DNA from 2 places in the Streptomyces sp. BR1 genome. Region 2 is predicted to be linked to the other one. Evidence: riboswitches for the same ligand, from Rfam matches in the RefSeq annotation. Region 2 holds a riboswitch; the other holds the start of a gene.

Region 1 (7,781 bases), 3.3 Mb from region 2:
CAGGCCGCGCTGCGGGATCTCCCAGGCCGTGCGGTACAGGGCGCGCACGTCCGCGGGGATCCAGCTGAAGTCCTGGACCGATCCGCTGGCGTCGCGCAGCGCCTCGCGGGACTGCGCGTCCCACACGCCGAGCTTCTTCAGGTCCTCGACCAGGTAGCCGTTGACCTGGAGGAACTCACCGGACAGCGTCTCGCGCTTGAAGAGGTTGGAGACCTGCGGCTCGATGCACTCGTACACGCCCGCGATGGACGCGATGGTCGCGGTCGGGGCGATCGCGAGCAGCAGCGAGTTGCGCATGCCCACGGCGGCGATCCGCTCGCGCAGGGCCGCCCAGCGCTCGGGCCAGTTCAGCTCGACGTCGTAGTGGTCGGGGTGCAGGACGCCGCGGGCCGTGCGGGTCTTGTCCCAGGCCGGGAGTGGGCCGGAGCGCTCGGCGAGGTCGCAGGACGCCTCGTACGCGGTGAGCATGATGCGCTCGGCGAGCCTGGTGGAGAGGGCCTTCGCCTCGGGGGAGTCGAAGGGCAGGCGCAGCTTGAAGAAGACGTCCTGCAGACCCATCGCGCCCAGGCCCACCGGACGCCACTTGGCGTTGGAGCGGCCGGCCTGCTCGGTCGGGTAGAAGTTGATGTCGACGACGCGGTCGAGGAACGTCACGGCGGTGCGGACGGTCTCGTCCAGGCGCTCCCAGTCGATCTCGCCGGAGGCCAGCACGAACGCGCCGAGGTTGACCGAGCCGAGGTTGCAGACCGCCGTCTCGCCGTCGTCGGTGACCTCCAGGATCTCCGTGCAGAGATTCGAGGAGTGGACGGTGTGACCGGGCTCCGCCGTCTGGTTGGCGGTGCGGTTGGAGGCGTCCTTGAAGGTCATCCAGCCGTTGCCGGTCTGCGCGAGCGTGCGCATCATCCGGCCGTACAGGTCCCGGGCCGGGATGGTCTTCTGCGCCAGACCGGCGGCCTCCGCCTTGCGGTACGCGGCGTCGAACTCGTCGCCCCACAGGTCGACCAGCTCCGGCACGTCGGCCGGCGAGAACAGCGACCAGGTGCCGTCCGTGTCCACGCGGCGCATGAACTCGTCCGGGATCCAGTGCGCCAGGTTCAGGTTGTGCGTACGCCGGGCGTCCTCACCGGTGTTGTCGCGCAGCTCCAGGAACTCCTCGATGTCGGAGTGCCAGGTCTCCAGGTACACCGCGGCCGCGCCCTTGCGCCGCCCGCCCTGGTTGACCGCCGCCACCGACGCGTCCAGCGTCTTCAGGAACGGGACGATGCCGTTGGAGTGGCCGTTGGTGCCCCGGATGAGCGAACCGCGCGAGCGGATACGGGAGTACGACAGGCCGATGCCGCCCGCGTGCTTCGACAGGCGCGCCACCTGGTGGTAGCGGTCGTAGATCGAGTCCAGCTCGTCGAGCGGCGAGTCGAGCAGGTAGCAGCTCGACATCTGCGGGTGGCGGGTGCCGGAGTTGAAGAGCGTGGGGGAGGACGGCAGGTAGTCCAGGCGGCTCATCAGGCCGTACAGCGCGGCGACCTGGTCCAGTGCGCGCACCGAGTCGTCCTCCGCCAGGCCCGAGGCCACCCGGAGCATGAAGTGCTGCGGGGTCTCGATGACCTTGCGGGTGATGGGGTGGCGCAGCAGGTAGCGGGAGTAGAGGGTGCGCAGGCCGAAGTAGCCGAAGCGGTCGTCGGCGCCTTCCGCCAGCGACGCCTCGACCAGCGCGTCCAGGCGGGCGCGGTGCAGCCGTACGAAGTCGGCGGTGCGGTCCGCGATCAGGCCCTCGCGGTGGCCGACCTCGACCGACTCGGAGAACGACACCGAGCCCTGGGTCGCGGCCTCCTCGGCGATCGTGACCGTCAGCAGCCGGGCGGCGAGCCGGGAGTACGCCGGGTCCTCGGAGATGAGACCGGCGGCCGCCTCGGTGGCCAGCCCACGCAGCTCCGCCTCGTCCGAGCGCGCGTTGCGGCCGCGCAGCGCGGCGGCGGCGACACGGCCGGGGTCGGTGTCCGGCAGATCGGCGGTGAAGTCGGTCAGGATCCGCAGCAGGGCGGTCCCGGGGGCATCCGCCGGCTCTTCGATCGCTGAAGCGGGATCCGCTGGGGCGATGGTCACGTGGGGGCACTCCTCGCTCGGCACGGGGCCAAGCAGGGGTGCGGGCACACGACCACCCACGCAGGGGTATGCCGCGTCCACCAGCCCACTCCGCGAGGCCCGGACGTCTGGGCACCCTTGACCGGACGGCCAGGGCGCGCTGTCGGCAGGTCCTCGGACTGAACCAAGTACGCGAATGCGTACGAGTACACCGTTGCGGGACAGTTCCGGATTTCCACCGGATTCCCCTGCGGCGACAGCGAGGACGAGCATACATCTTGTGTCGGGCTTCGAGCCCACCCCCACATGTTGTGTCGTGGCGGCTTCGGAGGGTGTCCGAGTACCCAACTCCCGTAGCGGCGCGGGCATTCCCGCAGGACACAGCGACGGGCCGCCGGATCTCCCGGCGGCCCGTCGTCGGCCACGCGCGCGTGGCGCCGTGTTCAGTGGTGGTTCAGTGCGCGGCGCCCGCCGTCGCGGGCGGCAGTTCGGTCTGTACGCCCGGATCGCCCGCGTCCGCCGTGTAGTCCTCCGGGGACGTCTCGTCGACGCCGTCGGGGGCCTTCAGGGCCCGCAGGGCGACCGTCAGGACCACCGTCACCGCGACGTTCAGGACGAACGCGGTGAGGCCGATGTAGCCGATCTCACCGATGCCGGGGATCTCCTTGGAGCTGCCGCCGAAGTGCTTCTGGGTGGGGGAGGCGACCCCGTACGCGGCGAGCGTGCCGTACGCCATGCCGACGGCCCAGCCCGCGAGCAGCGCCCAGCGGTGGAACCAGCGGGTGAACAGACCGCCGACCAGCGCAGGGAACGTCTGCAGGATCCAGATGCCGCCGAGCAACTGGAAGTTGATCGCGACCGTCTTGTCCATCGTGAGGACGAAGACCAGCGCACCCACCTTCACCACGAGCGAGACCAGCTTGGAGACCTTGGCCTCCTGCGCGGGCGAGGCGTCCGGTTTGATGAAGTCCTTGTAGATGTTGCGGGTGAACAGGTTCGCCGCCGCGATCGACATGATCGCCGCGGGCACCAGCGCGCCGATGCCGATCGCCGCGAAGGCCACGCCCGCGAACCAGTCCGGGAACATGTCCTCGAAGAGCTGCGGGATCGCCAGCTGGCCGTTCTTGACCTTGACCCCGGCCGCGATCGCCATGAAGCCGAGCAGCGCGAGCAGGCCCAGCATCAGCGAGTACAGCGGCAGGATCGTGGTGTTGCGGCGGATGACGTTGCGGCTGCGCGAGGAGAGCGTCGCCGTGATCGAGTGCGGGTACATGAAGAGCGCGAGCGCCGAGCCGAGCGCGAGCGTGGCGTACGTCCACTGGCTCTTGTCGCCGGGCACCAGCGCGCCCGTGGGCTTGCCTGCCGCGTTCGGGGTGTCGAACTTGTGGCGGGCGGCGGCGAAGATGTCGTGGAAGCCGCCCAGTTTGATCGGGATGTAGATGATCGCCACCAGGATGACGATGTAGATCAGGGCGTCCTTCACGAACGCGATCAGCGCGGGCGCGCGCAGACCCGAGGAGTACGTGTACGCCGCGAGCACCGCGAACGCGATCAGCAGCGGCAGGTCCTTGAGGAACCAGTTGCCGGACCCGCCGACGCCCATCACGTCGAGCACCGCCTGGATGCCGACCAGCTGGAGCGCGATGTACGGCATCGTGGCGAGGATGCCGGTGATGGCGACCGCGAGCGAGAGGCCCTTGGAGCCGAAGCGGCCGCGCACGAAGTCCGAGGTCGTCACATAGCCGTGCTTGTGTGAGACCGACCAGAGCCGGGGCAGGAACGTGAAGATCAGCGGATAGACGAGGATCGTGTACGGCACGGCGAAGAACCCGGCCGCGCCCGCCGCGTACACCGCCGCCGGGACCGCCACGAACGTATAGGCCGTGTACAGGTCGCCGCCGAGCAGGAACCAGGTGACCCAGGTGCCGAACGAGCGCCCGCCCAGGCCCCATTCGTCCAGGCTCTGCTCGTTCTCGGCCTTGCGCCAGCGCGCGGCCATGAAGCCGATGACCGTGACGGCCAGGAAGAAGAAGATGAAGACGCCGAGCGCGACGCCGTTGACGCCGCCTTCTGCTGCGAGAGTCACTTCGACGCACCTTCCTTGCGGGTGGTGCGCTGGTCGTGCTGCCACAGCTTGTACGCGAGCATGGTGAGCGCGGTCGAGATCAGCACCCACAGCATCTGGTACCAGTAGAAGAACGGGATTCCGATGAAGGCCGGGTCGGCCTTCGCGTACGAACCGACCCAGAGCATCGCCACGAAGGGCGCGATCAGGCAGAAGGCGATGACCACGCGCACGGGCGTGATCAGCGGTCTGCTCTCCTGTGTGGACTGCGGCATATGGTGGCTCCCGTCCCCTCGCTGCTCACCTGTGCAATGCGCAGGCAATCTAGGGGACGGAATCCCGCCCCGGGAACCCCTGTACCGGATACCGGACGCGAGGTCGGGGCCGAGCCGCCGGACATGTCGGTCGTTGCGCCGCTTCGACCTCTCAGTCGGTCGGCCGCTTCAGGCGCGCGACGAACTTGTAGCGGTCGCCGCGGTACACAGAGCGCACCCACTCGACCGGTTCGCCGTCGCCGTCGATGGAGTGGCGCGAGAGCATCAGCATCGGCAGGCCCACGTCCGTGCCGAGCAGCCCGGCCTCGCGCGGGGTGGCGAGCGACGTCTCGATGGTCTCCTCGGCCTCGGCGAGCCGCACCCCGTACACCTCGTTGAGCGCGGTGTAGAGAGAGGTGTACTTGACCAGCGAGCGGCGCAGGGCCGGGAAGCGCTTGGCCGAGAGGTGGGTCGTCTCGATCGCCATCGGCTCGCCACTCGCCAGGCGCAGCCGCTCGATGCGCAGCACGCGGCCGCCGGTGGTGATGTCGAGCAGCCCCGCGAGCGTGTCGTCGGCGGTGACATAGCCGATGTCGAGCAGCTGGGAGGTCGGCTCCAGGCCCTGGGCGCGCATGTCCTCGGTGTACGAGGTGAGTTGCAGTGCCTGGGAGACCTTGGGCTTGGCGACGAAGGTGCCCTTGCCCTGGATGCGCTCCAGGCGGCCCTCGACGACCAGCTCCTGGAGGGCCTGGCGCACGGTGGTGCGGGAGGTGTCGAACTCGGCCGCGAGCGTGCGCTCCGGCGGCACCGGGGTGCCCGGCGGCAGGGTCTCCGTCATCTCCAGGAGATGCCGCTTGAGGCGGTAGTACTTGGGCACGCGAGCGGTCCGGGCGCCGGCGCCCGCCTCAGTCTCCGTACCGCTCCCATCGGTGGCCATGGCCCGCCCTCCCGAGTGCTGCGCTGCTGCCGTCACCGGCTCCTCCGTCTGTCGCGGCTCACATGGTGGCACGGACCGGTCACGGGTCGTCCCCTCCCTCTCAGGTGTCGGTCCGATAACGGACGCGACAGCCCTTCTTATACACCCTTGACACCCCTAAAGGTCTAGGCCAAGCTCCCGGTACTGGTCTAAACCATTAAAGACCAGGTCCCAGCCCCACAGGCAGTACACGTCGTATGTCTTCGCGGTGGGCGGGGGGTTGCAGCATCCCTGAGGAGGGTGGCGTGAAGCGCAAGCTCATCGCGGCGATCGGCGTCGCGGGCATGTTGGTCGGCGTCGCGGCGTGTGGTTCGGACGACAAGAAGGACGGCGCCAGCGGCGGCGGCAACGACGCCAAGCAGCTGACGGTCTGGCTCACGGTCGACGCCCAGAAGAACTGGCCGGACCTGGTCAAGGCCGCCGACGACGCGATCGTCGCCAAGCACCCCGGTCTCAAGATCAGCCACGAGTACTACGGCTGGCCGGACAAGAACGCCAAGCTCGACGCGGTCCTCGCCACCGACAAGGCCCCCGACGTCGTCGAGATGGGCAACACCGAGATGCTCGCCTACTCGGTCAAGGGCGCCTTCGCCGAGGTCGACCCGTCGAAGTTCGACAACTCCGCCGCCTGGCTGGACGGCCTCAAGGCCTCCGTGACGTACGACGGCAAGACCTACGGCGTCCCCTACTACGCCGGTGGCCGCACGGCGACCTGGCGCAAGGACATCGCGGCCGGCGCGGGCGTCACCGCCACGCCGAAGACGTACACCGAGCTCACCGCCGACCTGGACAAGATCCAGGCGAAGGAGGGCGACAAGTTCAGCGCCTGGTACCAGCCTTCGCGCGACTGGTACGCGGCCATGTCGTACGTGTACGACGCCGGCGGCTCCATCGCCAAGGAGGACGGCGGCAAGTTCAAGGCGAACCTGTCCTCGCCGGAGTCCCTCAAGGGCCTGACGGAGTACAAGAACATCCTCGACAAGTACATGCACGGCGACAAGACGAAGGACGAGTCCGACCGTCCGATCGTCTACGGCCAGGGCAAGTCCAGCCTGATCTTCGCCTCCGCCTGGGAGGGCGGCAGCGCGGCCCTGCCGGAGAACGACAAGGTCGGCAAGCTCGCCGACAAGATCGAGTCGTTCGTGATGCCCGGCCCGTCCGGCAAGGCCATGCCGGTCTTCCTCGGCGGCTCCGACCTGGCCGTCCCGGTCAAGTCCAAGGCGCAGGGCCTCGCCGCCGAGTGGATCAACGCGTTCACCGGCACCGAGGGCCAGAAGGGCCTCGTCGCCAAGCAGAACCTGCCCAACAACAAGACGGCGCTCGCCCCGCTGAAGTCGGACCCGAAGACGGCGGTCGCCGCCACCGCGGCCGAGTCCAGCTGGTTCGTGCCCATGGCGCCGGGCTGGGGCCAGGTCGAGAAGGCCAAGGTCCTCCAGGACATGCTCCAGTCCATCGGCACCGGCAAGAAGTCGGTCGAGCAGGCCGCGAAGGACGCGGACACCGCGATCGACAAGGTCATCAACACCAAGTGACCTGTGGGCGAGGGCCCCGTCCGAAGCGACGGGGCCCTCGCCCGGCCAGTACCGGAGAGGGACCGCTAGGAGCGCGCGATGAGTGCCGCAGAGACAACCACCGCCAAGGTGCCGCCCGCGCGGCGCGACCCACAACAGAGTGGGGAATCCGAAAAGCCCAACGGGCCGGGCAGAAAGCGCGGCGTGGGCCAGGCGGTGGTGCCCTGGGCGCTGCTCGCCCCGTGCCTGATCGCGCTCGCCGTCGTACTCGGCTATCCGCTGGTACGCCTGGTCACCCTGTCCTTCCAGAAGTTCGGCCAGCCGCAGCTGTGGGGATTCAAGAGCCCCGAGTCGGTCGGCTTCGACAACTTCACCAACGTCCTGAGCGACAACGAGTTCTGGACCGTCGTCGTCCGTACGGTCCTGTTCGCCTTCACCGCGGTCGTGCTGACCATGGTGCTCGGCATGCTGATCGCCCTGCTGCTCCAGCGGGTCTCCGGCTGGGTGAAGACGCTCGTCAACATCGCCCTCATAGCGAGCTGGGGCATGCCCGTCGTCGTCGCCATCACCATCTTCAAGTGGATGTTCGACAGTGACTTCGGCGTACTGAACTGGCTGCTCAGCCGGTTGCCCGGGGTCGACATGGACGGCCACAACTGGTTCGCCAGCGGCACCCAGGGCCTCGCCGTCATCATGCTGCTCGTGGTGTGGGGCGCGGTGCCGTTCGTCGTCATCACGCTCAGCGCGGGCCTCACCCAGGTCCCCAAGGAGCTCGAAGAGGCCGCCCGGCTCGACGGGGCGGGCGCCTGGGGCGTGTTCCGGCACGTCACCCTGCCGATCCTCAAGCCGATCATCGTGATGCTGGCGACGCTTTCCGTCATCTGGGACATGGGGGT
Region 2 (7,781 bases):
CGTCCCCCAGACCGCACCGACCCGGCATCCGTCCAAGAAGGCTTCCCCGCCCAGCACTTCGGCGACGCCGTGGTGGATCTCGTATCCCTCCACGCGCTCGCCCAGCGCCTCGCCGGTCGGCCGTGCAAGTGTCTTCCGGGCCGCGAACCGCACCCGCACGGGCAGCAGTCCGAGACCCGTCACGGAACCCGCCCGTGACTCGACCTCGTCATCGATGTGCTCACCGAGCACCTGGAACCCGCCGCAGATCCCCAGCACCGGACGCCCCTCGGCCGCCCTGCGCGCCAGCTCCCGCGCCAGCCCCCGTTCCCTCAGCCATTCCAACGCCCGGACCGTGCCCCGGGTTCCCGGCACGACGACCAGATCCGCGTCGGCCAGTTCCTCGGGCCGGTCCACGAACCGTACGACCACGCCGGGTTCGGCGGCGAGCGCGTCGACGTCGGTGAAGTTGGACATCAGCGGGATCGCGCAGACCGCGACCCGCAGCACGTCCTCGCCGATCGGCGGCGCCACCACGGACTCGCGCACGGCGCCGCGCAGCGACACTCGCAGGCCGTCCTCCTCGTCGATGCCGAGCCCGTGCGCGTACGGCAGGATCCCGTACGTATGACGTCCGGTGAGGCCGCGCAGCATGTCGATGCCGGGCTGAAGGAGCGAGACGTCGCCGCGGAACTTGTTGACGATGTACCCGGCGACCAGCGCCTGGTCCTCCGGCGAAAGGAGCGCGGTCGTACCGAAGAACGAGGCGAAGACCCCGCCCCGGTCGATGTCGCCGACCACGACCACCGGGAGCTTCGCGGCGCGCGCGATGCCCATGTTGACGATGTCGGTGCGCCGCAGGTTGATCTCGGCCGGACTGCCCGCCCCCTCGCAGATCACGGCGTCATATGTGCCCCGCAGCCGCTCCAGACAGTCCACGACGGTCCCGAGAAGCGCTTCCTGGCGCCCGCCGTGGTAGCCGCGGGCGCTCAGTTCGCCGACCGGCTTGCCCATCAGTACGACCTGGCTCGACCGGTCGCTCCCCGGCTTGAGCAGCACGGGGTTCATCAGCGCCGACGGCTCCACGCGCGCGGCCTGGGCCTGCATGGCCTGGGCGCGCCCGATCTCGGCGCCCTCGCGGGTGACGAAGGAGTTGAGGGACATGTTCTGTCCCTTGAAGGGCGCGACCTTGACGCCCCGGCGCACCAGCCACCGGCAGATCCCGGCGGTGACGACGCTCTTCCCGGCGTCGGAGGTGGTGCCCGCGACCAGCAGTCCGCCACTCATGTCCGTACCTTCCTCACCGCGATCGCCACGCCGAGCGCCAGCCAGCCCACCCGCCGCGACAGCCGCACCGCCCGCTCGATGTCGGGAACTTCCACCGCGCGCCCGCCGTTGTTGAGCACAGGACGGTGCTCGACCCGGCCGCCGTACGAGAGGGTGCCGCCAAGACGTACGCCCAACGCGCCCGCGAACGACGCCTCGACGGGGCCGGCGTTGGGGCTCGGATGCTTGGCCGCGTCGGACCGCCACGCGCGCGCGGCGGCTCCCGGCGCGCCCCCGGCGGCCACGGCGAGCGCGGCGGTGAGCCGGGCGCCCGGCCAGCCCGCCACGTCGTCCAGGCGTGCCGAGGCCCACCCGTACCGCAGATGGCGCGGCGAACGGTGACCGACCATCGCGTCCAGGGTGTTGACGGCCCGGAACGCGACCAGGCCGGGCACGCCCGCGAGCGCGCCCCACACCAGCGCGCCCACCACGGCGTCGGAGGTGTTCTCGGCGACGGACTCGACGACCGCGCGCGCGATGCCGGGCGCGTCCAGGGACTGCGGGTCGCGCCCGCACAGATGCGGCAGCCGCGCGCGGGCGGCCTCGACGTCCCCGGCCTCAAGGGCGGCGCCGATCGCGCGGGCCTCGCGGCCCAGCGAAGTGCCGCCGACGACGGCCCAGGTGGCGGCGGCGGTCAGGGCGACGGACGCGGCGGGGCGGTCGCGCAGCGCGCGCGTGGCGAGCAGCGCGGCGCTCGCGGCGCCTCCGGCGCACACGGCGGTGTGCAGTGCGCCCCAGCCCCGGTGGTCGCGCCACAGCGCGCGCTCGACGGCGGCCGCGGCGCGGCCGAACGCGGCGACCGGATGCCCCCGGCGGGGATCGCCGAGGAGCAGGTCGCCGAGGAGCCCGGCGGTGGCGCCGTACGCGAAGGTGCGATCGGCACGCATCGGATCAGCCCGCCGCAACGCCGCGGAGAGCTCCGGTACTTCTGGGGGGTGCCGGCAACAGGCAGGCGCGCATGGCGGTATGTCCTCACTCAGGGTGTCCGCGCCCTGGTACGACGTCGACCGGCGGTGAGAGTTCCTGGCTCACAGGGGTTCATTCCCCGATGACAGTGGCGGGACCGCGCCGGATTCGCACCGGCTTCCTCTTCTGCCGCCGTAAATGGCTCGGGCAGTCCACCACGCCCGCGAACGCCCGTCAACTCGCTGCTGACCTGCGACGGGAGAGTGTGCCGAGGCACACAGAGAACCGCCCTCCGGGGAGACCGGAGGGCGGTTCTGGAGACGCGTGGACAGTCGCTGTTACTTGGCGACGATCAGGTTGATGCCGTACGCGACGGCCGCCGCGCAGAGCGCGAAGCAGGCGTACGCGGTGGTGCGGGCCAGGGCGACGTTGCCCTTGCCGGACGCGGCCGACTGCTGCTTGCTGAGGCCGACGATCCCGACGGTGAACAGGCCCACCAGGCCGACGGTGACGATGAGGCTGACACCGAAGACGGTGCCGAGAGCTGCCCAGTCGATGTGCATGACGATTCCTTAGAGGGTGCGCGGCCGGGTCAGACGGCGGCCGGGCGGGCCGGGTCGGCGGGGGCCACCGGGGCCGGGGCCGGGATGGTGGCCGTCAGATCGGCGGCCACGGCGGCGACGGTCGGGGGCGGGGTGACCGCGGCGATCGCGGTGGTGACGACACCCGCGGGCTCGGCCGGGGTCTCGGTCACGGCGTCGGCCGGGGCGTTGGTGACGTCGGTGTGGGAGACCGGCTCGCGGCGCGACAGCTTCCAGATGAAGCCGGAGCCCGCGACCAGCAGGATCGCCACCAGGACAATGCCCCAGGTGCCCTGGCCGGTCAGGAATTCGGCGCCGGCGCCGACCAGACCCGCGGCCGGCAGGGTCAGGCCCCACGCGACGAACATCCGGGTCGCGGTGGACCAGCGGACCACACCGCCCTTGCGGCCGAGGCCGGCGCCCATGACGGAGCCGGAGCAGACCTGGGTGGTGGAGAGCGAGAAGCCGAGGTGCGAGGAGGCCAGGATGACGGTGGCGGCACCGGACTGGGCGGCGAAGCCCTGCGGCGGCGCGAGCTCGGTCAGGCCCTTGCCCATGGTGCGGATGATGCGCCAGCCGCCGAGGTAGGTGCCCATGGCGATGGCCATGCCGGCCGAGACGATGACCCACATCGGGGGGTTGGCGCCCGGGTGCAGCACACCGCCGGTGACCAGGGCGAGCGTGATGATGCCCATGGTCTTCTGCGCGTCGTTGGTGCCGTGGGCGAGCGAGACGAGACCGGCGGAGGCGATCTGGCCCGCCCGGTAGCCCTTGGCGGTGGCCTTCTCGTCGGTGTTCCGGTTGATCCGGTACGTCAGGCGCGTCGCCAGCATCGAGGCGAAGCCCGCGACGATCGGGGCGGCGACGGCCGGGAGCAGCACCTTGGTGACGACGGTGGAGCCGTTGACCGAGGACCAGCCGGCCGACATCACGGCCGCGCCGATCAGACCGCCGAACAGGGCGTGCGAGGAGCTGGACGGCAGGCCGAGCAGCCAGGTCACCAGGTTCCAGAGGATGGCGCCGACGAGCGCCGCGAAGATCACCTCGGTTCTGATGCCCTTTTCGTTGATGATCCCGCCGGAGATCGTCTTGGCGACCTCCACCGACAGGAACGCGCCGACCAGGTTGAGCGCCGCGGACATGGCCACGGCGGCTTTGGGCTTCAGGGCGCCGGTCGAGATGGTCGTGGCCATCGCGTTGGCGGTGTCATGGAAACCGTTCGTGAAATCGAACACTAGAGCTGTCACGACCACAATGGCGAGCAGCAGCGTGATGTGTTCCATTTACCCAGGCAATCGTTCGACGTCAGTGGCTGGACGAACGTAAGTAACCTGGATGAACGGAAGGTGAACTGGGGCGGGCTTAGTGGTGTCTCTGACCGGTTTTTGCTGGGGGCAGGCCCTGACAAACCCGGTGAACAGGCGAAACGGCCCATAGAAGAGATTCTGCTCACTCCCCGGCGCGCCCTCCGGGAGCTGCGAGGATCGCGTTCATGGGAGAGCCGGACCACCACGAACCGACCGCCGCCGCCTGGGCCGAACTGACCGCCACCGCGCGGCGGACCGCCGCGGAAGGGCTGGTCGTCGGCACCTCGGGCAATGTCTCCGTACGGGTCGGGGACCTGGTCCTCGTCACCCCCACCGGGGTCCCTTACGACCGGCTCGGCCCGGACGACACCGTCGCCGTCGACCTCTCGGGCCGCCAGGTCATCGGCACGCTGAGGCCGACCAGCGAGCTCCCCATGCACCTCGCCGTCTACCGCGCCACCGACGCCCGGGCCGTCGTGCACACCCACGCCGTGCACGCCACCGCCGTCTCCACCCTGGTCACCGAGCTCCCGCCGGTCCACTACATGACCGCCACGCTCGGCGGCCCGGTCCGGGTCGCGCCCTACGCGCTGTACGGGACCGAGGAACTGGCCGAGAACATGCTGGGCGCACTGGAGGGCCGCACCGGATGCCTCCTCCAGAACCACGGAACCATGACGTACGGAACGACCCTTTCCCAGGCGTACGACCGGACCGCGCAGCTGGAGTGGATGTGCCGGCTGTGGCTCGCCGCGTCCTCCGTGCCCGGCCGCACCCCGTCCCTGCTCTCCGACGCCGACCTGGAGCGGGCCGCCGAGCAGTTCCGGGGGTACGGGCAGCGGTGACGGGCGGGCCGCGCGGGATGGGCGGGGACGCGGGCGTGCCCCGGTAGGCCCTCGCCCACTGGCCGTACGGCCAGGGGCTGCCGACACTGGAACGGTGCGCCCGGCTACAGCGACGGCAGCGGCCGTCACCACACTCATCGGCGTCGGCGCGGCCGCGGTGGCCGCCGGACGGTACGCGAGCGACGCGGCCCTCAAGGCGCCGCCACGCCCGCTGCCCACCGACCCCGAGCTCACCGTGCACGCCACGGCACCCGGGCGGATCGCCCTGACCCGCTGCCTCGCCGCGCTGCGACCCGGTGTGTACGGCATCGAGGGGTCCGGCATCCACGCGGTGGTCGGCGAGGTCGTCGACCATGCCCAGCACCCGGCGGACACCGTGGTGCGCCGTCTGGAGCGGGTCACCCGGGGCAGCCCGGAGCCGGGGGACCGGGTGTGGATGACCCCGCAGATCCACCGGGGCAACCCGGGAGAGGCCCTGGGGCTCGACCACAAGGACGTCGAGATCCCCTCCGAGCTCGGCGTGCTGCCCGCCTGGCTCGTCGAAGGCGCCCGGAAGACCTGGGTGATCGCCGTGCACGGCCTGGGCACAACCCGCGAGCACACCCTGAACACCATGGAGTTCCTGCACCGCCAGAAACTCCCGGTGCTCGCCCTCTCCTACCGGGGCGACGAGGGCGCGCCCCGGTCCCCGGACGGGCTCGCGCACCTCGGCGACTCGGAGTGGCGCGACCTGGACGCCGCGATCCGGTACGCCGTACGCAGCGGCGCCGAGCGCGTCATCCTGCACGGCTGGTCCACCGGCGCCACCATGGCGCTGCGCGCCGCCACCGACTCCGCGCTGCGCGACCGCGTCGGGGGCGTCGTGCTCGACTCGCCCGTCCTCGACTGGGAGGGCACCGTGCGCGCCCTCGCCATCGCCAACGGCGCCCCGAGCGCCCTCCTCCCGCTCGCGGTCCGGGCTGCCCAGGGCCGCACCGGCCCGCACGGAAACCATCTGCGCGAGGCGGCCGACCCGCACGTCCTGCGCGTCCCGGCGCTCGTCTTCCACGGCCCCGACGACACCCTGGCGCCCTGGCACCCGACCCGCGAACTGGCCGCCCGCAGACCGGAACTGGTGACCCTGCACACGGTCCAGCACGCCCCGCACGCCGCGATGTGGAACGCGAACCCCGCGCGCTACGAGGAGGCACTGCGGCGCTTCCTCACACCGCTGATGTGACAGACGGGGCCGACGCCTTCGAAGCGGCGGCCGGGGCCGGGCCTGGGGCGGGCCCGGAACCAAGGCATCGCATTCCGTTTGGGCTTTCGGGCCGTCAGCGGGAAGACTGCACCTGTGACGTCCCGGAAGCCTGAAGAGAAGTTGCCGCGCGACTCCAGACTGCGGCTTGTCCGCGCCCCGCATTCGAAGGAAGCCCGCCCCCTGGCCACCGCCCGCCGGGCCGTGACGGACCGGCGAGCCCGTCCGGGCTCCCGGCCGCCGGAGGGCACCCCGGCCGCCGCCGAACTGGCCCGCCAGGCCAGAGTGGTCCTCGCCGACGCCGTACGGGTCGCCCGCTGGGCCGACGCCGAGCGCGCCCGGGGCAACGCCCCACGCCCCGCCCCGACGGGCACCCTGTCCGCTCCGGCCGCCGAACAGGCCGCCGCCGCGCTGCGGTTGACATCGGCTCAGGTGCGGGCCGGCTGGGACCGGGCCCGGCTCGCCGGACTCGTCGAGCTGCACGGCGGCACCGCACGCCCCGGCTGGCGGCTGCGCGCCTGGGACCGCGACGACGCCGCCGTGCTGCGCGGCTGGGTCGCCCTCTTCGACGCCTGGTCGATCGTGCACCCCGCCCCGGCCGCCATCGCGCCCGCCGCCGTGGCCGAGGTCGTCGAAGCCGTCCCCCAAGTGCTCTCCCTCCTCCAGCTGTCGGCCGGTCCCGTCCTCGTACCGGCGCTGCTCGATCTGCTCGGCCAGCGCGTCGCGGAACTGCGCGACGAGCGCTGCGAAGTGCCGCACGACGCCGAGGCGGACGGCGTCGTCGGCGAGGGACCCGCCGCTCTCGCCTTCCTCTCCCTGCTGCTCGACTGGGTCCTGGCCGGGCTCGCCGCCGTCGGCGCGCTAGTCCTCGGGGAGGGCCAGGCCACCCTCACCCCGCTCGGCAGCTGGGCGGTGTGGGTCAAGCTGGAGCAGATCTGCGTCGCCGCGCAGAGCCCCGCCGGGAACATCGAGCAGTCCGCCGAGGACATGCTGCGCGGCTGCGCCCGGCTCACCCCCGGCCCGGCCCGCGCCGAGTACCGCGCCTGGCTCGCGGCCCGGCCCGTCGGCAGCGCCGTCACCGAACTCCTCGACGCCGCACGTGGCGAGGACGCCCTGGTGCGCGGTCTCGCCTTCGAGGCGCTGCGTGTGGTGGGCGCCCCGGCCGAGCCCGAGGTGCGCGCGGCCACGGACGAGATCTTCCTGCGTCCGTACGCCCTGCTCTGGCTCGCCGAGCACGAGGGGAGCGACCCCGAGGACGCGACCGCCGTCCTCACCCGTGAGGAGTCCACCTGGCTCTGGGTGGACACCGCGGCGGCCGTCGCGGACCACGGCGAGGTCGAGTTGATGGTGCGTCACCTCGACTCGGCCGTGCAGGGCACCGTGCCCGCCCTGCTCGACGAGGTCCGGGTCGTCGGCCACCCCCGCACCGTCCAGGTCCTGGTCGCGCTCGCCGCCGCCCACCCGGACCCGGCGCTCGCCAAGGCCGTGCGCCGCGCGGCGTTCCAGGTCCACACCGGCGGGGTCTAGGGCACGTCAGCCGCTCGCGCCGGGGGCGTACGTACCGAAGCTCCACACGTTGCCCTCGGCGTCGCGCGCCATG

Evidence for each region. A riboswitch is a leader RNA that binds a small molecule or an ion and turns the genes downstream of it on or off. The one in region 2 is predicted to bind cobalamin.
Region 1: linked by a shared signal. The riboswitch ahead of ACT1U9_RS09740 (ribonucleoside-diphosphate reductase subunit alpha) and the one ahead of ACT1U9_RS24470 (cobalamin biosynthesis protein) in region 2 are both predicted to bind cobalamin.

What each region holds. Positions count from the first base shown of each region.
Region 1 covers NZ_CM126252.1:2,317,658-2,325,438, reverse strand. Annotated here, with positions in the region: gene ACT1U9_RS09740 (ribonucleoside-diphosphate reductase subunit alpha) at 1-2,100, opposite strand, end outside; cobalamin riboswitch at 2,228-2,352, opposite strand; gene mctP (monocarboxylate uptake permease MctP) at 2,534-4,165, opposite strand; gene ACT1U9_RS09730 (DUF3311 domain-containing protein) at 4,162-4,419, opposite strand; gene ACT1U9_RS09725 (GntR family transcriptional regulator) at 4,571-5,335, opposite strand; gene ACT1U9_RS09720 (extracellular solute-binding protein) at 5,620-6,906, shown strand; gene ACT1U9_RS09715 (carbohydrate ABC transporter permease) at 6,985-7,781, shown strand, end outside.
Region 2 covers NZ_CM126252.1:5,613,997-5,621,777, forward strand. Annotated here, with positions in the region: gene ACT1U9_RS24465 (cobyric acid synthase) at 1-1,266, opposite strand, end outside; gene ACT1U9_RS24470 (cobalamin biosynthesis protein) at 1,263-2,192, opposite strand; cobalamin riboswitch at 2,249-2,446, opposite strand; gene ACT1U9_RS24475 (hypothetical protein) at 2,550-2,774, opposite strand; gene ACT1U9_RS24480 (inorganic phosphate transporter) at 2,804-4,075, opposite strand; gene ACT1U9_RS24485 (class II aldolase/adducin family protein) at 4,285-4,944, shown strand; gene ACT1U9_RS24490 (alpha/beta hydrolase) at 5,039-6,163, shown strand; gene ACT1U9_RS24495 (hypothetical protein) at 6,278-7,708, shown strand; gene ACT1U9_RS24500 (VOC family protein) at 7,715-7,781, opposite strand, start outside.